Regions from separate parts of the Anaerofustis sp. NSJ-163 genome, predicted to be linked through region 1. Evidence: riboswitches for the same ligand, from Rfam matches in the RefSeq annotation. Region 1 holds a riboswitch; the other holds the start of a gene.
What was found. A riboswitch is a leader RNA that binds a small molecule or an ion and turns the genes downstream of it on or off. The one in region 1 is predicted to bind thiamine pyrophosphate.
Positions count from the first base shown of each region.

Region 1 (9,982 bases):
TTTGATGAAGGTCATATTGTATATGTTTGGATTGATGCTCTTTCAAACTATATTACATTCCTTGGATATGATGTTGATGGAAATCATGAAGATACATTTAAGAAATACTGGCCTGCAGATGTTCATTTAATTGGTAAAGATATTTTAAGATTCCATACAATATACTGGCCTATAATGCTTATGGCTCTTGATATCCCTCTTCCAAAACAAATTTTTGGACATCCTTGGTTACTTCTTGGTGAAGGTAAAATGAGTAAATCAAAAGGTAATGTTATTTATGCTGATGACCTTGTAGATGTATTTGGTGTTGACAGTGTAAGATATTATCTTTTAAGAGAAATGCCTTTTGCTCAAGACGGTACACTAACTTACGAACAACTTATTGACAGAGTTAACGGAGAACTTGTAAATATATTAGGTAACCTTGTAAACAGAACTTTAGCAATGAGTAAAAAATACTTTGATGGTAAAGTTACAAATCCTAATGTTAAAGAAGATGTTGATGATGATTTAATTAAACACGTTACAGATACACCAAGACTTGTTGAAGAAAAAATGAATGAATTAAAAGTTGCTGATGCAATTAATTTAATTATTGCTCTTGCAAGAAGAAGTAATAAATATATTGATGAAACAATGCCTTGGGTACTTGCTAAAGATGAAAGCAAAGCAGACAGATTAAAAACTGTTTTATATAATCTTTTAGAATCAATAAGAGTTATCGGTATTTTAATTACACCTTTCTTGCCTCAAACAGGTGAAAATATCATTAAAATGTTAAATACAAAAAATGATTCTTATGAAAGTGTGTTAAGTTTTAGTGGTTTAGAAGAAGACATAGTTTTAAATGAATCATTTGTATTATTTAACAGACTTGATCCAAAAGAAATTATGAAACAAGTTGGTAAAGAAGAAAAACAAGAAAAGAAAAAAGATAAAAAAGAAAATAAAAAAGCAAAGAAAGAAGAACAAGAAAATACAGAAATTACCATTGATGATTTTGCAAAAGTTAAGTTAAAAACGGGAAAAATAGTAAGTGCAAGAAAACATCCTAATGCTGATAAATTATTGGTATTTGAAGTAATGGTTGGAGAAGAAAAAAGACAGATTGTTTCAGGTATTGCCAAATTCTTTACCCCTGAAGAAGTTGTAGGTAAAAATGTTGTAGTAGTAGCAAACTTAAAACCTGCAAAACTTAGAGGTGAAGTTTCTGAGGGAATGTTACTTCTTGCGGAAGATAAAGACGGAAAGCTTACTTTTGTATCTCCTGAAGAAGATATTGAAAGTGGATTAGAGGTTAGATAATTTATATGGCTTATAAAGATTATACTTTACAAGATTTTGTTAATAAAACGTACAGCAAAGACCCTGCTCCCGGAGGGGGCGGGGTCTGTTCCTTATGTGGCTCTTTAGGTGTGGCATTGTCGGGAATGGTTTCTAATTTTACGACAGGAAAGAAAAAGTATGCACAGTATGAAGAGGATATTCAAAAAATAATAAAAGATGCAAAGAGACTTCAAGAACGATTTTTATCTTTAATAGATGAAGATGAAGAGAATTTTATACCTTTGTCAAAAGCATATGGTTTAAAAGCAGAAAGTGATGAAGAAAAGAAATTTAAAGATGATGAAATTTCAAGATGTTCCGTTATTGCATGTAAGGTACCAATAGAGATTATAGATATTTCCTATGAAGCAATATTACTTCATAAAGAACTTTTAACAAAAGGTTCTGTGTTGTTAATAAGTGATGTTGGAGTAGGAGTTGAATGCTTAAGAACAGCTTTAAAAGGTGCTTACTTGAATGTATTGATAAACATGAAAACAATAAAAGATTCTTCTTTTATAGAAAAAAATTTGAAAGAATGTAAAGATAAAGTTGATAATGGCATAATCTTGTGTGATGAAATATATAATAAGGTTTTGGATAGACTAAATATAGGAGAATAAATATGACAAAGAAATTACTTGGCAGTAAGGTTGTAAATGAAATTATAATAAACAGCAAAAAAGAATGTAATGAGTTAAAGGAACAAGGAATAAATCCTCAAATAGCAGTTATTAGGGTTGGAAATAATTCTAGTGATATTTCATATGAAAAAAGTATAATGAATTTCATGGAAAAAGCTGACATATCCGTAAAATCAATAGTATTAGATGAGAATATTAAGGAAGAAGAATTCATTAATATATTAAAGGAAGTAAACGAAGATGAAAGTATAAATGCAATTTTGGTATTTAGACCTCTTCCTGATCAGATTGATGAAGATAAAATAAAATATATAATTTCTCCAAGTAAAGATATTGACTGTTTCTCTCCTGTAAATATGGCAAAACTTTTTATTTCAGATACAAGTGGTTTTTATCCTTGTACACCTCTTGGAGTTATGGAAATGTTAGATTATTACAGAATAAATCCAGAAGGGAAAGAAGTTGTAATCGTAGGTAGAAGTCTTGTTGTAGGAAAACCTTTAAGTATGATGCTTTTAGACAGACATGCTACTCTTACGATTTGTCATTCAAGAACAAAAAACTTAAAAGAAGTATGTAAAAAAGCTGATATTTTAATTGTTGCTGTTGGAAGAGCAAATATGGTAGATAAAGAATATATTAAAAAAGATGCTGTTGTTATAGATGTAGGAATTAATTTTTATGATGGTAAATTGACAGGTGATGTTGATTATGAAAGTGCAAGTGAAGTTGCAGGTATGATTACTCCTGTTCCAGGCGGAGTAGGAAGTGTAACAACGGCTTGTCTTGTTAAAAATGTTTTAAAAGCATGTAAACAAAAAAACGGATAATTTATCCGTTTTTTTTATCTTGAATATTTTTTTCTTTTTCTTACAAATGTAGATGGATCCATATTTAAACTTGCCGCTGCCTGTCTTACATTTTTATATTTTTCATAAGCCTTATTTATATATGCAAGTTCAATTTGTTCTATAAGTTCTTTTAAATTGTCTGTTTTAGGAAGTTTAAAATCTTTTATAATGTCTTTATTATATTTAGGAAAGTTTAAATCTTTTGTCGTTACTACATTATCAGAAAGTATTAATCCTCTTTCTACTACATTTCTTAGTTCTCTTATGTTTCCTTTCCATTCCTGTTCTTTTAAAAATTCAAGTGCTTCCTTTGAAAATGATTTGTTAAAGCCATATTTTTTATTAAATGTATCTTTAAATAAATTTATAAGAGGTATAATATCTTCTTTTCTTTCTTTTAAAGGCGGAATATATATAGGAAAAACCATTAGTCTATAATATAAATCTTTTCTAAATAGTTTCTTTTCCACAAGTTGTTCAAGGTCTGCATTAGTTGCGGCTATTATTCTAACATTAACTTTTATGGATTTTGTTCCCCCGACTCTTTCTATTTCTCTTTCTTGAATAACTCTTAAAAGTTTCACTTGTAATGAAAGAGGAAGTTCTCCAACTTCATCTAAAAACACTGTTCCGTTATTAGCCGCCTCAAATATTCCTGCTTTTCCTTTTTTGTCTGCTCCTGTAAATGATCCTTTCTCATATCCAAAAAGTTCACTTTCCGCAAGAGATGGGGATATAGCACCACAGTTGACTTTTATAAAAGGTTCATTTTTTCTGTTACTGTTATTTAAAATATAATTTGCAAAAAGTTCTTTACCTACTCCTGTTTGTCCAATAAGCATTACCGTTGTGTCAAGGTCTGCAACTTTTTTTGCAATATTTAAAACTTGCTTTGAATTTTCATCAACACAAATAATCTTTTCATTTTCTTTAAAATCAGTTGATTCTATATTTTTATTTTCGTTTTTTAAGAAGCTGTTTTTTTCTACTTCTTTTTTTAATTTGTAAATTTCCGTTAAATCTCTTACGTTTGTTACAACCATTATTATATTACCCTTTTTGTCAAAAACAGGGGAGCTTGTTATTAGCGCTTTTTTCCCAGTTTTAAATTCTTGTTGAAGGGTTATTGGTTCTTTTTTTTGAAGAGCCAAGACCGAACCTGATATGGATATGACATTATTTTTTATAAGGTCAATCATGTTTTTACCTAAAACTTCTTCTTTTTTTAAGCCTGTAATTACCTCATAAGATTTATTTACTTTTATTGTATTTGCTTTATTATCTGTTATATAAATACCGTCAAATGAGTTTTCTATTATTGCATCAAGTCTTTCATTTGCTTCTTGGAGATTATTAAAGATATTATTTTCCATTTTACACCTCGTATATAATTGTATTTTACTATGCATGTTGCAAGAATGCAACAACCTGGTTTATTAATATAAGGAAAAAATATATTTGAAAAAAATATAATTGTTTTATATAATTTTATAGAGGTAGAGTTATGTTAAAAGATGATAAGATAATAGAAATAGAAAAAGTTTTAAATGATAAAGTTCGTCCTTATTTAAAAAATCACGGCGGTAATGTTGTTATAAAGGAATATAAAGAAGGAATACTGAAAGTAAAATTAATAGGTCAATGTGCAAACTGTGTAAGTGCAAAGACAACAAATGAAGAACTTATAAAATATAACTTATTAAAAGAAATACCAAGCATAAAAGATGTAATTCTTGTTGAGGGAGTAAATGACGAACTTCTTGATTTTGCAAAAAATTTTCTAAAAGGGAAATAAAATGAACGTATATTTAAAATACTGTGGCGGCTGCAATGAAACATATAACAGGGTTAGTGAAGTTGAAAAATTAAAAAAGGAATTCCCTGATTTATGTTTTTATTATGATGATAATCACATTTGTGATATTGCGTTTATTGTATGCGGATGTAATAATGCCTGCGTTTGTATGGATAAAATAAAAATTGAAAATAAATATATTTTAAAGGATAAGGAAGATTTTTATAAAATAAAATCTATTTTATTAAATAAATCACAAAGGAATTGATTATGGGTGAACTTAGAAAAATACCAGGTGTAGGGAAGAAAACAGAAGAAGATTTAATAATGTTAGGGTATAAAAATATTGAGTCCTTAAAAGGAGAAGATCCTGAAAAAATATATTTAAAGGAATGTGAACAAAAAGGCTGTAAAGTTGACAGGTGTCAGCTTTATGTATATAGATGTGCTGTGTATTATGCGAACGAAGGAGAAGATAGAGAGAATAAAAAGTGGTGGGATTTTAAAGATAAATAATACTAGTATTTGACATATTATGTTGTCAGTGGTAAAATATTGTGAAATCAAAATAATACAAATAAGCTAGGGGAGCCTATGGGCTGAGAGAACTATTCGTGTTTACCCTTACTACTTGATCCGGGTTATGCCGGCGTAAGGAAGCTAAATATTTTCTTAACCCCTCCTATGTTTATAAAAGGAGGTATTTTTATGTAAATTTTTGTATCATCTACACCTGACGGTTATATGCCAACAACAATAGGATATATAACTTTAGCAGTTTTACTTATTGCGGCATTGGTTATAGGTGTATATTTATCAAAATCAAATAAGAAAGAAAAACAAAAAAGTATCAGTACAAAAAAAATGGTTTTTTGTGCAATGATTATTGCTCTTGGAACAGTAGCATCAATGCTTAAAGTATATGAGTTTCCATTTGGAGGTTCCGTAACTTTATGTAGTATGTTATTTGTATGCTTGGCGGGTTATTTTTTTGGTCCTGCAACAGGTATTTTAACAGGTGCTGCATATGGTATTTTGCAACTGATTATTGAACCTTACATAGTTTTTCCTTTGCAGGTTATCGTTGATTATTTACTTGCTTTTGGGGCTCTTGGTTTATCCGGAATATTTTATAAATCAAAAAACGGTTTGTTAAAGGGATATATAGTTGGTGTTATCGGAAGATATATTTTTGCAGTCCTTTCAGGTTTTATATTTTTTGCTGAATATGCTTGGGCAGGCTGGTCGCCACTTGCTTATTCTTTGGTATATAACGGAATATATATAGGAGCTGAAGCAATTCTTACAATTATTGTAATTTCAATACCGGCTGTAAAAAAAGGATTTGAAAGAGTTAAAAATAATATTTAAGGAAGAAGTGTTTTACTTCTTCTTTTTTATTATTAAGGAGTGCTTTTTGAACTTTGTAGTATATTTATAATTTAGTTTTTAGTGTTATAATTATTTTAATATAGTTTGGAGGAATGTTATGAGTATAGGACAAAGAATAGCACGTGAAAGAAGAAATCTTAATTTGACACAAGAACAGCTTTCAGAAAAACTTGGAGTATCAAGACAAACAGTTTCAAAATGGGAGCAGGATATTATTTTAGTTGGGACAAATAAGCTTATAGAACTTTGTGATATACTTGAGGTAAGTATAGATTATTTATTAACAGGTGAAGAAAAAAATAATAAGCTTGAAGTAAAAAACGGAGAAAAAGGGCTTGAAATAGACTGGACTAAAGTTTATCCTATTTTAACTAAATATCAAGATGAAATAGATATGGATTACTATTTGTCTCATTTTGAGAATATGATAAAAGAAGCAATGAAAAAATATGATTATTCTCTTGAAGATGCTGTGCTCGTTTTAAAAGATGTGTTTTATAAAGCATTTTTAAATATTGAAAAAAAAGAAAAGGACTGTTAAACAGTCCTTTTTTATTCATCATATATTGGAGTAACTAAAGGTTTTCCGTCCTTGTTTAGTAAAGGGGTAAGTCCACTTGCTGTTCCGTCGAAATGGAATAAATAATTTACTCCTGTTTCTCTGTCAACCCAAATTTCATTACCTTTTATTGTTCCTTCACTATGAACTTTTATGAATCTTTTTTTCATTGTTATTTATTGCTTCTTCTCCAGATGTTCATTTTTTCTGCTTCTTTAATAAGTTCTTCTCTGAAGTCAGGATGAGCAACACTGATTAAAGCTTCAGCTTTTTGCCATGTAGAAAGTCCTTTTAAGTTTACTTTACCATATTCTGTTACAACATAGTGAGTATTTGCTCTTGTATCTGTAACTACTGAACCAGGGTGAAGTGTTGGTAAGATACGAGATTTTAATTCACCTTGTTTGTTTTTGAATGTAGAAGATAAGCAGATAAAGCTTTTACCTCCTTTTGATAAGTAAGCACCAAGAACGAAGTCAAGTTGTCCGCCTGCTCCAGAAATTTGTTTTGTTCCTGAAGATTCAGAGCTTACTTGTCCGAATAAGTCAATATCAACAGCATTGTTGATTGAGATGAAGTTATCATGTTCAGAGATAACTCTTACATCGTTTGTATAATCAACAGGAACTGACATACATTCTGGGTTGTCATTTAAGTAATCATATAATTTTTTTGTACCTGCTGCGAATGCATATGTTTGACGGAATCTGTTTAAGTTCTTTTTAGAACCATTGATTTTGCCTGCGTTTGCAATATCAACAAAACCGTCTACAAACATTTCTGTATGAACACCAAGGTCTTTTAAGTCTGATTCTGCGATTAAAGAACCAACTGCGTTTGGCATTCCACCGATACCAAGTTGTAAACAAGCTCCATTAGGGATTTCTTCAACGATTAGTTTTGCAACTGTTTTATCAACGTCTGTTGCAGCTCCACCGCCACCCATTTCAGCCATTGGAGGGTTGTCTCCTTCGATAATCATATCTACATTTGAGATGTGAACTGCAGATTCAAATCCTCCTAAACATCTTGGTACATTTTCGTTTACTTCAACAATAATTTTTTTTGCTGTTTCGCATACAGCCATTAAGTGTGAAGCACTTGGTCCAAAACTAAAGTATCCATGGTTATCCATTGGAGAAACTTGCATAACAGCAACATCTGCTCCTGGAGTATTTCCATCTCTATAGTATCTTGGAAGTTCTGAGTAACGAATTGGAGAATAGAATGAAAATCCTTTTGCTACAGCTTTTCTTTCAATTCCTCCCATATGCCAAGAGTTCCATGTGAAATGATCTTTTGCATCTTCCAATTTGAAGATTTCAGGTTCCCACATTAAGATACCGCCTCTTACGTTTACGTCTTTTAAGTTAGGCATTAATTTTGCTAATTCTTTGTCGAATGCAACAGGAGTTGTTGCTGTCCAACCGTAATCAATCCAATCGCCTGATTTTACTGTTTTTGCTGCTTGTTCAGCACTTACTAATTTTTGTTCATATTCTTTTTTATAATCCATATTAGTATCCTCTCGTTTATTTGAATTATTTATATTTTATCATTAATAACTATTAAGGGTCAATAGCTTAAAGTTTTAAATCAGTAAAAAATTACTTATTTTTTTCTCATTTTATTTCTTATTCTTATATCTGAACTGATAAAATGTAAATATTTAAAATTACTTACTATCCTTGAATATATTCTTGATTTGTATTTATCGCTTATTTCATTGAGATTAAGATTTGTTGTTATTATCATTTTTTTATTGTAAGTGATTCTATAATCAATTAATTTTAATATTTCATTGTTAACATATTCACTTTGGGTTTCTATTCCAAGGTCATCAAGAATTAATAAATCTGCATTTAATATATTTTGTTTATGTTCTTCTAAAGATGGATTAGAGAAATTTTTTATTGCATCTTCAAATTCTCTTGCAGTTAAACAAACAACACTATATCCTTTTTTTAATAAAACCTTTCCTGTTGCAGCTGCAAGAAAAGTCTTTCCACTTCCAACTTTACCTGACATTAGTAAACCTATGTTATTATTACTGTCATTAAATTCATTTATAAACCTTAAAGATTGTTGTTTATTTTTTAAAATATTTTCCCTTGGTGATATTTCTCCTTTTTTTGATTCATTAGTAAATAGATTTTCATTAAATTCTTCAAAGCTTCCCTTTCTAAAAAGTAAAGGGTGAGGTTTTACATTAAAATGTAAAAATTCTTTTAAGCAATCACACATATGTCCGTTTATATATCCTGTATCTTTGCATTTATTACAGTCGTATTTTACCTCCAAGAAATTTTCATCAAAACCCTTTTTTATTAATTCTTCTCTTAATTGATTATTTAGTTTTGTTTCTTTTTCTTTGTATTTTTCACTACTTAGATTACCAAGACAAGCGCTTATTCCAAGTTCGTTAATTTCGTTAAGGATTTTCTTTATTTCAGGATAATTTTGTTTTACATAATCTATTTTTCTTTCTAATTCTTTTTCTTTTAAATGTCTTTTATTGTTAAAATCAATCATTTTTTTTTCGTTAATATTCATGATTAATCCTCACTCATCATTTTTATAATATCTTCTTCATTATAATATTCATAATCAAGATCTGCTTGTATCGTTTCTTTTGTACTTGAAGGTTTATTATATTGTTTATTGCTGTTTTGAGGTTTTGTGTTTTTATCTTTGTTTATATACATGCTATAAATTACACTATCAACATATTTAAAGCTTGGTTTGTTTGTTGCAATGGTTTCGTCACAGGCTTTTAAAATTTGTTCCATACTTAATTTATATTCATCAAGCCATTTATCCACAAGATTTTCTTCAGGTTTTGTAATAAATGTTCCTCTTGTATTAAGTCCAAGATATTTAAATATTTTTTGATATTCTTGATATCTTTTATCGCTTTTGTTAAATTCCATTGCGGCTTCGTCAAAGGTTTTTATTCCTTTTGAGTGGAAGTCCATTGCCACTGCATTCCAATATTTTCTTTGTTTTATTTTCCTTTTAATAAGACATGTATTTACTATTAATTTAACGGTTTCTGTACTAAAAGAATAATCTTCCATCCAGTCAGAGAACATTTCCATTTCTTGATGTGATATCGGTCTTCCAAGTCCACCTTCCTCAATGGAAGCTTCAAATTCTTTACTAAGTTCGTCAAATAAACTTTGTTTTTTGGTGTTATATTCTATTGTTTCGCTGTAAGAACCGTTTTTCTTGAATTTTTCAGGAGTAAATATCATAGTAGATATATTTTTATATTGAATTACATAGTTTCTTTTATCTGTATGAATAAAAGTTAAAACTTGTTTTTCATGCCAATATTTAAACGCTTTTACTACATCACCTTCACTCATTCCAAGAGTGTTTGCGATTTTTTTATTTGAAGGCATTTCAGATATTG
Region 1 covers NZ_JAMYJV010000002.1:137,917-147,898, reverse strand. Annotated here, with positions in the region: gene metG (methionine--tRNA ligase) at 1-1,305, shown strand, start outside; gene M6G78_RS03065 (cyclodeaminase/cyclohydrolase family protein) at 1,311-1,949, shown strand; gene M6G78_RS03060 (bifunctional 5,10-methylenetetrahydrofolate dehydrogenase/5,10-methenyltetrahydrofolate cyclohydrolase) at 1,952-2,800, shown strand; gene M6G78_RS03055 (sigma-54-dependent Fis family transcriptional regulator) at 2,815-4,194, opposite strand; gene M6G78_RS03050 (NifU family protein) at 4,326-4,616, shown strand; gene M6G78_RS03045 (hypothetical protein) at 4,618-4,884, shown strand; gene M6G78_RS03040 (helix-hairpin-helix domain-containing protein) at 4,887-5,132, shown strand; TPP riboswitch at 5,191-5,291, shown strand; gene M6G78_RS03035 (energy-coupled thiamine transporter ThiT) at 5,361-5,987, shown strand; gene M6G78_RS03030 (helix-turn-helix domain-containing protein) at 6,106-6,549, shown strand; gene M6G78_RS03025 (DUF6440 family protein) at 6,561-6,737, opposite strand; gene M6G78_RS03020 (butyryl-CoA:acetate CoA-transferase) at 6,740-8,083, opposite strand; gene M6G78_RS03015 (ATP-binding protein) at 8,179-9,120, opposite strand; gene M6G78_RS03010 (DnaD domain protein) at 9,123-9,982, opposite strand, start outside.

Region 2 (9,982 bases), on a different contig from region 1:
ATAAAAAATTTTTTCATACAAGCCCATTTATAAAATATTAAATTAACATTAATAATCAATTAATGTTCTATGTAATATTGTCGATTTATGATACAATATTAAAATGTAAGGAGAATAATATATGGAAAAGATATGTCCAAAGTGTAAAAGCAAACATATTGAAGAAATGATATACGGTCTTATGTATTTTGAAGCTTGTGAAGCAATGGGGAAAGATGAAGGATTTTATGGCGGATGTTTTGAAGATGAAAAAACAAGACCTGATTACATATGCCTTGACTGCGGACATAAATGGAAATAAATATCATATATTAAAAGATTACAATGAACATGGAAAAAGACCTGAACAGGACGTTTATAAGCACTGTTAACGTTCCTGCAGATACAAAAAAATATTTTATAGAACAAACTAAAGAATTTAAAGAAGCAATTATGATGTATGGCTGTGCAATAAGAGAAGTTAAAACTAAACTTGAAGTTTTAAATGATGAACTTGCACTTAAAAGAGCTAACAGTCCAATAGAGTTTATCAAGTCAAGAATCAAAAAACCTGAAAGTATAGCCGCAAAATTAAAAAAAGAAGGATATGAAGTATCCGTAGAATCGGCTATGGAACACCTAAATGATATTGCGGGAATAAGAATAGTTTGTTCTTTTATTGATGATATATATGCACTTGCAAAAATGATTGCAAAACAAGATGATATTACTGTCATAGCCGTAAAGGATTATATTAACAACCCTAAGGAAAACGGATATAGATCTTATCATATGATTGTGGAAATACCAGTGTTCTTTTCTGATAAAAAACAAAATTTAAGAGTTGAAATTCAAATTAGAACAATAGCAATGGACTTTTGGGCAAGTTTGGAACATCAGCTTAAATACAAAAAAAATATAGAAGAAGAAGAAAAAATTATAAATGAATTAAAAGAATGTGCAACCCTTATTTCTTATACAGATATAAAAATGCAAGAAATAAGAGATAAAATTCATTTGGAAAGCGAAGCATAATGCTTTTGTTGACATATATTTTATCTTGTGGTAGCATAGTTTTATAAATAAAATATACAGGGGAGCTTTTTGCTGAGAGGAATTTATTCGACCCTTAAACCTGATTTGGATAATGCCAACGTAGGAAGAAATAATAAGTAAATTTTAACGAGAATCCTAATTGGTTTCTCGTTTTTTTATATTAGGAGGAATGAAATGTTAAAAGAAATTTTGGAAAACGTAAAAAACAATACACCACTTGTACATAACATTACAAACTACGTAACTGTAAATGACTGTGCAAATATACTGCTTGCTTGTGGAGGTTCTCCGATAATGGCGGATGATGAAGGAGAAGTAGAAGAAATAACAAGTATTTGCAGCGGTTTAAATATAAACATAGGAACTTTAAATAAAAATACAATTCCTTCAATGTTACTTGCAGGAAAAAAAGCAAATGAACTTTCTCATCCTGTTATTCTTGACCCTGTAGGAGCAGGTGCTTCAACTCTTAGAACAAATACAGCAAATGAACTTTTGAATAACGTTAAATTTTCTGTAATAAAAGGTAATATTTCCGAAATTAAAACTCTTATGGCAGGAAGCGGTACAACAAAAGGGGTTGATGCCGATATAGCTGATAAAGTAACTGAAGAAAATATAGACGATGTAATAAAATCTTTAAAAGAATTTTCAAAACAAACAGGTGCTGTAATAATAGTTACGGGAGAAATTGATATTGTAACTAATGATAAAGATGCTTATATAATAAAAAACGGACATGCTGTAATGTCTTCAATAACAGGAACAGGCTGTATGCTTTCAGCTATGACTTGTGCTTATATATGTGCAAATACAGACAATATGTTAAAAGCCTGCCTTGCAAGCGTATGTTTAATGGGATATGCAGGGGAAAAAGCATATGAAAAAATGGTTGAAACAAAAGCCGGTAACTCATCATTTAGAAATTATTTAATTGATGCTATTTACAATATGTCAGGTGAAGAACTTGATAAGGGGGCAAAATATGAACACAGATAAAAAAGATATGCTTTTATATGCCGTAACGGACAGAATGTGGAGTGAAGAAAAAGGATTAAAGGGGCAAATCAAAGAAGCTTTAGAGGGAGGAATAACTTTTTTACAGCTTAGAGAAAAAGAATTAAGTGATGAAGAATTCTTAAAAGAAGCATTAGAAATAAAAGATATGGTAAAAGAGTATAATATTCCTTTTGTAATCAATGATAACGTAGAGGTTGCAATAAAATGTGATGCAGACGGAGTACATGTAGGTCAAAGCGACATGAAAGCTACGGACGTTAGAAGTAAAATAGGAAAAGATAAAATCCTAGGCGTTTCTGCTCATACTCTCGAAGAGGCTATAGAAGCAGAAAAAATGGGAGCTGACTATCTTGGAGTCGGAGCAGTATTTTCAACTTCAACAAAGTTAGATGCCGATGATGTATCTTTTGAAACACTAAAAGAAATATGCGACAGTGTAAATATTCCCGTTGTTGCAATAGGGGGAATAAGTAAAGATAATATTTTAAAATTAAAAGGAAGTCATGTTGACGGAGTTGCAGTTGTATCTGCAATCTTTGCAAGCAAAAATATAACTGAAGATACAAAAGAACTTTTAAGTCTATCTAAAGAAATGGTAAAAGGAGAATAATATGAAAAAGGTTTTAACAATAGCTGGTTCTGATTCAAGCGGAGGAGCCGGAATACAAGCCGATATAAAAACAATAACAGCTCATAAACTTTATGCGATGAGTGCAATAACGGCTCTAACAGCACAAAACACAACAGGAGTTTACGGTGTTTTAGATGCAGATGCAGACTTTGTAAAAAATCAAATTGATTGCATTTTTACTGATATAAGACCTGATGCGGTAAAAATTGGTATGGTTTCAAACAGCGATATAATCAATGCCATAGCAGATAAACTAATTGAGTATAAAGCAGAAAATATTGTTGTTGATCCTGTAATGGTTGCAACAAGCGGAAGTAAGCTTATAAGTGATGAAGCAAAAGATACTTTAATAAACAGACTTCTTCCACTTGGAACAATAATCACTCCTAATATTCCCGAAGCTGAAGTTTTATCGGGTATGAGTATAAAAAGTGATGAAGACATGATTAATGCAGCAAAAGAAATATCTAAAAACATTGACAGTGCAATTCTTATAAAAGGCGGTCATTATGATAAAAACGCAAATGATCTTTTATATGATAATGGAGAAATTTTCTGGTTTAAGGGAGATAGAGTAGATACTAATAATACTCACGGAACAGGCTGTACTCTTTCTTCTGCAATTGCTTGTAATCTTGCAATGGGCTATTCTAAAGAAGAAAGCATTAAAAATGCAAAAAATTATATAACAGGAGCCCTAAAGGCAGGGTTAGATCTTGGAAGGGGAAGTGGACCTTTAAATCATATGTATAATTTATAAAATAGAAACCTGTAAATATTTATATTTGCAGGTTTTTTATTATTTTAAGCATATAATTTATGTGGAGGAAATAATGTAAATTAAAATAATTCTAAAAAAGTTGTTTGTTATGGTTAACAAAATACAAATTATATGATAAACTATATAAACTAAATGAAAGGAGATGGAATATGAATAAAAAAGTCTTAAGAGTAATAGTCCCGATTTTAATTGTTTTAGTAATCGGTGGAATATATATATTTAAAAATATTGAAGAAAGCAAAAAGGTAGATGATAACATAAATATAACAAGTCTTAATATGGATGAACTTAAAAAACAAAATCTTCCAATCATTCTAAATTTTTCAAGTTCAACATGTCCTCCATGCAGAGAAATGGAACCTACAATACATAATCTTGCAAAAGAGTATCAAGGAAAAATTATCATTAAAACAATTAATATAGATGCTAATGTCAGCGGTATAGAAGATTTTCCAATAAGAGTTACACCGACTATTTTCTTCTTTGATAAAAACGGCAAACCTTATTCACCAACACAAACTCCAACAGTAGAGCTTGTAAAGTATACATCTAAAGATACTAATGAACATTTATTTACCGCAAGAGAGGGAATATTAAGCGAAGAAGAATTCAGAGCAATATTTAAAGATTTGGGAGTAGAATAATATGAATCAACTAATAGAAAGTTTATCAAACATAATAGCTTCAAGCTCTGCTTTTGCTCCATTATTTGCTTTTTTGGCAGGAATATTGGTTTCATTTACTCCATGTTCCTTATCCTCAATACCTTTGATAGTAGGTTATGTAGGGTTAAACAGCAAAAAAGAAACGAAAAACCTATTTTTATTAAGCGTTGTATTTGCTCTTGGAACAGCACTTACATTTACGCTTTTTGGTGTAGTTTCAGCACTGATAGGAAACATACTTTCTCTTTCAGGTAAATGGTTTTATATTTTTCTTGGAATAATAATGGTTTTAATGGCTCTTCAAACATTGGAACTTTATAATTTTATACCCTCAACAAACTTGGTTGCAAAAAACGGTAAAACGGGATATATAGGAGCATTTATATGCGGTATACTTGCAGGTGTTTTTTCTTCTCCCTGTTCAACTCCCGCTTTGGTTGTTATTTTAAGTTTTGTTGCATCAAAGGGAAGTTTATTAATGGGAATAATAATGTTATTTTGTTATTCTGTGGGACACGGTATATTAACAGTTCTTGTAGGTACCGGCATTGGATTTACAAAAAATTTGAACAAAAGTGAAAAATATGCAAAAGTACAGTTTGTAGTAAAAATCCTACTTTCAATTTTAATGCTTCTCATAGCTTTCTATATGTTTTATTTAGGCTTTTAAAGACACGTTATGTGTCTTTTTTATTTAAAATATTTGTAAAATTAAAGTAAATACTTTATGCTTTTTAACAATAATTAAGTTAAATTTTATATAATAGAAAGGCAAATTATATAAGATTAAAGACAGCAAAAAAAATATTAAAAGTTTTGTTTTGGAATGTAAAAAACTTTAAAAATTTTCATATTTAATATATAATTAATTTTCAAAATACATTTTAGAAAGGCATAATATGAAATATTTTTATCAATTTTTAATCATTTGTTTAATAACTTTTGTAAGTGAGCTGTTAAATTATATAATACCGCTTCCGATTCCAAGCAGTATATACGGTCTTGTAATAATGCTGATACTTCTAAAATCAAATATACTTAAATTAAGTTATATAAAAGACGTTGGCGGTTTTTTACTGGATACAATGCCTATAATGTTCGTTCCTATAGGAGTAGAAATAGTTACGTTATTTACGGTTTTAAAGGAATTTTTGTTTCCTATGACAATAATCGTTTTTGTAACTACAATTATTGTTATGGTTGTAACGGCGCATGTTTCACAATTTGTAATAAATAAAGATAAGGAGAATGTGAATAATGGAAATAATTAAAAATTCTCTTTATTTTGCGGTTTTAATAACAATACTTGGGTATTTTTTAGGGGATATAATAAGAAAAAAAACAAAGTTAAATGTTTTTAATCCTATACTTATTGGCATTATTTTTGTAAGTATTATATTAAGTGTTTTTAAAATTGACTATGATGTTTATTATGAGGGCGCAAAATATATAAGCTACTTCCTAACCCCTGCGACAATATGTCTTGCAATACCTTTATACGAAGAATTTGAAACACTTAAACACAATTTTGAAGCAATTATAATAGGGATAACTGCAGGAGTACTCTCAAGTCTTGGAAGTATTTTATTGTTTTCATACTTATTTGCTTTGACTCATGAGCAATATGTTACTCTTCTTCCAAAGTCAATTACTACGGCAATAGGAATGACTGTAAGTGAACAATTCGGAGGAATTGCTTCAATAACGGTTGCCGTAATAATAATAACCGGAATACTTGGGAATTTAATGGGAGAATATATCCTAAAAATATTTAAGATTAAGCACCCTATATCTAAAGGGCTTGCAATAGGAACAGCTGCTCATGCGGTAGGAACAGCCAAGGCTCTTGAAATGGGAGAAGTCGAAGGTGCTATGAGCGGACTTTCCGTAGCCGTATCGGGACTTATAACTGTGGTTCTTGCGGGAGCATTCGTAAATTTTTTATAAAAGAGGTTTAACATTGAAAGTAATAATTTCACCTGCAAAGAAAATGAAAATTGCATATGATGAAAAAAAGGAAATTACAACTCCTGTATTTTTTAATAAGGCAAAACAGCTTGCAAAAATAATAAAGAAGTTTTCGCCTATGGAAATAGAAAGTATTATGAAAGTAAATCCAAAAATAGCAATGGAAACTTTTGTTTACTATAATGATTTCTTTGATTTTAAGCATGAAATACCTGCAATATTATCTTATAACGGTCTTCAATATACACATATAAAAGCAGAAGAATTTAAGGAAGAAGATTATGAGTTTGTAAACTCTACCATTAGGGTAATAAGCGGTTTATACGGCATATTAAAACCTTATGACGGTATTTGTCCCTATAGACTTGAAATGCAGTGTAAACTTGATATAGACGGTAAAAATTTATATAAATTCTGGGCAGACAGTATTTATAAGGAATTATATAAGGATAATGAAGAAGTAATCAATCTTGCCTCAAAGGAATATTCAAAAGTTATTACGCCATATTTAAAAGATGAAGATAAATTTATCACAGTTGATTTTAAGAGTTTTCATAAAGGGAAAATTAGGACTATTGCAACTGAAGCTAAAATGCTAAGAGGGGAAATGGTAAGGTATATAGTTGATAAAAAGATAAATAATAGTGATAAATTAAAAGAATTTTGTTATAATGGATATAGTTTCAGTGAAGAATATTCAAATGAAAATAATTTTGTTTTCTTCAAAATTTAAGGAGGGAATATTATGTTAGAACAAGGTATAAAAGCACCTGATTTTACACTTAACGATAAAGACGGAAAAGAAGTAAGTTTATCTGATTTTTTAGGAAAGAAAGTTGTTCTTTATTTCTATCCAAGGGATAATACTCCTGGATGTACAAAACAAGCCTGTGGATTTAGAGACAACTATGATAAATACAAAGATAACGACATTGTTGTAATCGGAATAAGCAAAGACAGTGAAAAGTCTCATTCTAATTTTATAAATAAACATGATTTACCTTTTATTCTTCTTTCAGACCCTGAACTTAAAGCAATTCAGTCTTATGATGTGTGGAAAGAAAAGAATATGTACGGTAAAAAAAGCATGGGTGTAGTAAGAACTACTTATATTATCGATGAACAAGGAAATATAGAAAAAGTTTATGGTAAAGTTAAAGCTGCAACAAATGCTGAAGATGTTCTTATGGATCTTGGCATAATGTAAAAAAGGACTGTCAGGTCCTTTTTTTATTTTATTTCCATATATGTTTCATAGTAATCGTACTTTTTACCCTCGAAATCCGTCATTAAATACTTTGCAATCATTTTACCTGTTTTATAGCCCATATCAGTTAAGTTTTTAATATGAAAATCTAAATTTGTATTTAGGTTATAATAATCTTGTTTTAAGATAAATTTTACATATTTCTTGTTTTTGTCTTCTTTTTCCTGCCAAAGAATTTTATCTTCTTTGTTTATACTATTTAATATAAAACCGTATTTCATTTCTTCGTTCTTTTCTTTATAAAATACAAAGTTTTCGGGAGAGTTTATATATTTTGAAAGAATTTTTTTGTTATTTATATCAAAGTTTACGATATATTTTATATTTTCTATTTTATCTGCTTTTTGATAAGGGTTATTTATAAGTTCATAATAAATTTGTATTTGATTAATTCTTTTTTCGATTAATGTTTTTGTATATTTTAGTTCGTTAATATTTTTATCTATGTTTTCTTTGTTTTTGATTAAAACTTTTTCTATTTCATTAACATTTTGATTTTCCATTTTTTTTATTTCTTTTATAGAAATATTTAGTTTTCTGTATAAAGCTATGTCGAGGATTTCAAATATTGATGAAACATCAAACTCCCTATAATCATTTTCTTTATTTCTTTTTAAGTTTATCAGCCCTTCGCTTTCCCAGTATCTTAGAGTTGATCTTGGTATATTTAGAATTTTGGAAATCAGCCCTATATTATATTTGTTTTCCATTTTATTACCTCAAAATTAATTTTATCTATATTATATATATTTTACTCTTGACATTCAAGTTACTTGAAGGTTTATAATGTTCAAAGTGAAATTATAAGGAGGAATGAATAATGAATAATAATATAGCAAAAGAATTTAATCTTATATCTTTAATTAAGTTTAGTTTTCCCACTATTATTATGATGCTGTTCATGTCTCTTTACACAATAGTTGACGGAGTATTTATATCAAGAATAGTAGGGGTTAACGGACTAAGTGCAATTAACATAATAGAACCTCTTTTAAATTTATTTTTCGGGGTTGGAATTATGTTCGGTACCGGAGGAAGTGCCATAATAGCAAAAAAGATAGGGCAGAAAAAAGACGAAGAAGCAAATGGAGATTTATCTCTTATTGTAATTACAATTATTGTAATAAGCATGATAATGTCTATATTTTCTGTATTATTTTTAGATAAAATAATAAATTTTTTAGGTGCAAGTGAAATATTATTTGGATATTGCCATGATTATTTGAGCATAAATTTAAGATTTGCTCCACTTTTAATGCTTCAACTTGTATTTAGCAGCCTTTTTGTAACTGCCGGAAAGCCAAACTTAGGACTATTTTTTACTGTTCTTGCAGGAATAACAAACATAATACTTGATTATGTATTTATGGTTCCTTTAAATATGGGAATAAAAGGTGCTGCATGGGGAACGGTTATAGGATATATGATTCCTGCAACATCGGGATTAATATTTTTTATAATAAACAAAAAAGGACTTCATTTTTCAAAAATAGACAAAAACCCTAAAGTAATAACTGAAGCTATGTTTAACGGTGCATCGGAAATGGTTGGACATATTTCAATGTGTATTACAAACTGGATGTTTAATATATCATTAATGAAAATGCTTGGAGAAAACGGAGTTGCCGCAATATCACTGCTTCTCTATGCGCAGTTCTTGTTTAATTCAATGTATATGGGATTTTCAAGCGGGGTTGCTCCGATATTTAGTTATAACTTTGGAAGCGAAAACAAAAAACAGCTTCAAAAAGCCTTTAAAAACAGTATTAGAATAATTTTGGTATCTGTAATATGTATATTTATTCTATCATTGTTATTTTCATCTAAGGTTGTAACTATATTTATACCTGTAAACAGCGAAGTTTATACAATAGCAACAAGAGCATACTTGTTATTCTCTATAACATTCTTGTTTTCAGGATTTAACATTTTTGCCTCTGCAATGTTTACGGCTCTTTCAAACGGTAAGGTTTCAGCGATAATATCATTTATGAGAACATTCGTTTTTATATCAGGTGCAATTATGCTTCTTCCTTTGTTTATGGGAGTTGACGGAATGTGGCTTGCAATACCGACAGCAGAGATACTTGCATTAATGGTTTCTTTGTTCTTCATAATTAAAGAAAAAAACAGATATAATTATATTTAATATTTAAAGGGATAGAAATTAATCTATCCCTTTTTATTTGTGATATAATATTAAAATAGTTTATATTTTGGAGGAAAGTATGGCAATAGATTTAGTAAAAGAATATTTTGATAAATTTAATATGAAAGATAAAGTCATGGAGTTTGAAACTTCAAGCGCAACAGTAGAGCTTGCTGCAAAAGCACTTGGAACAACAGGAGCAAGAATTGCAAAAACTCTTTCTTTTTATGATAAAAATGAAGAAGAAGGAGGATGTATTCTTGTTGTTGCTGCAGGAGATGCTAAAATTGACAATAAAAAATTTAAAACAAGATTTTCACAAAAGGCAAAGATGTTATCTATGGAAGACGTTGAAAAATATACAAATCATAAAATAGGAGGTGTATGTCCTTTTGCAAACCCTGAAAAAGTAAAAACATATCTTGATGAATCTCTAAAAAGATTTGATACGGTATTTCCTGCTTGT
Region 2 covers NZ_JAMYJV010000001.1:79,967-89,948, forward strand. Annotated here, with positions in the region: gene M6G78_RS00380 (MerR family transcriptional regulator) at 1-33, shown strand, start outside; gene M6G78_RS00385 (hypothetical protein) at 122-301, shown strand; gene M6G78_RS00390 (GTP pyrophosphokinase family protein) at 325-1,014, shown strand; TPP riboswitch at 1,063-1,159, shown strand; gene thiM (hydroxyethylthiazole kinase) at 1,210-2,034, shown strand; gene thiE (thiamine phosphate synthase) at 2,021-2,665, shown strand; gene thiD (bifunctional hydroxymethylpyrimidine kinase/phosphomethylpyrimidine kinase) at 2,667-3,446, shown strand; gene M6G78_RS00410 (co-chaperone YbbN) at 3,617-4,111, shown strand; gene M6G78_RS00415 (cytochrome c biogenesis protein CcdA) at 4,113-4,802, shown strand; gene M6G78_RS00420 (CidA/LrgA family protein) at 5,032-5,403, shown strand; gene M6G78_RS00425 (LrgB family protein) at 5,390-6,079, shown strand; gene yaaA (peroxide stress protein YaaA) at 6,093-6,833, shown strand; gene bcp (thioredoxin-dependent thiol peroxidase) at 6,846-7,307, shown strand; gene M6G78_RS00440 (MerR family transcriptional regulator) at 7,331-8,077, opposite strand; gene M6G78_RS00445 (MATE family efflux transporter) at 8,188-9,516, shown strand; gene M6G78_RS00450 (YbaK/EbsC family protein) at 9,596-9,982, shown strand, end outside.
Region 2: another riboswitch for thiamine pyrophosphate. It lies ahead of thiM (hydroxyethylthiazole kinase); the one in region 1 lies ahead of M6G78_RS03035 (energy-coupled thiamine transporter ThiT).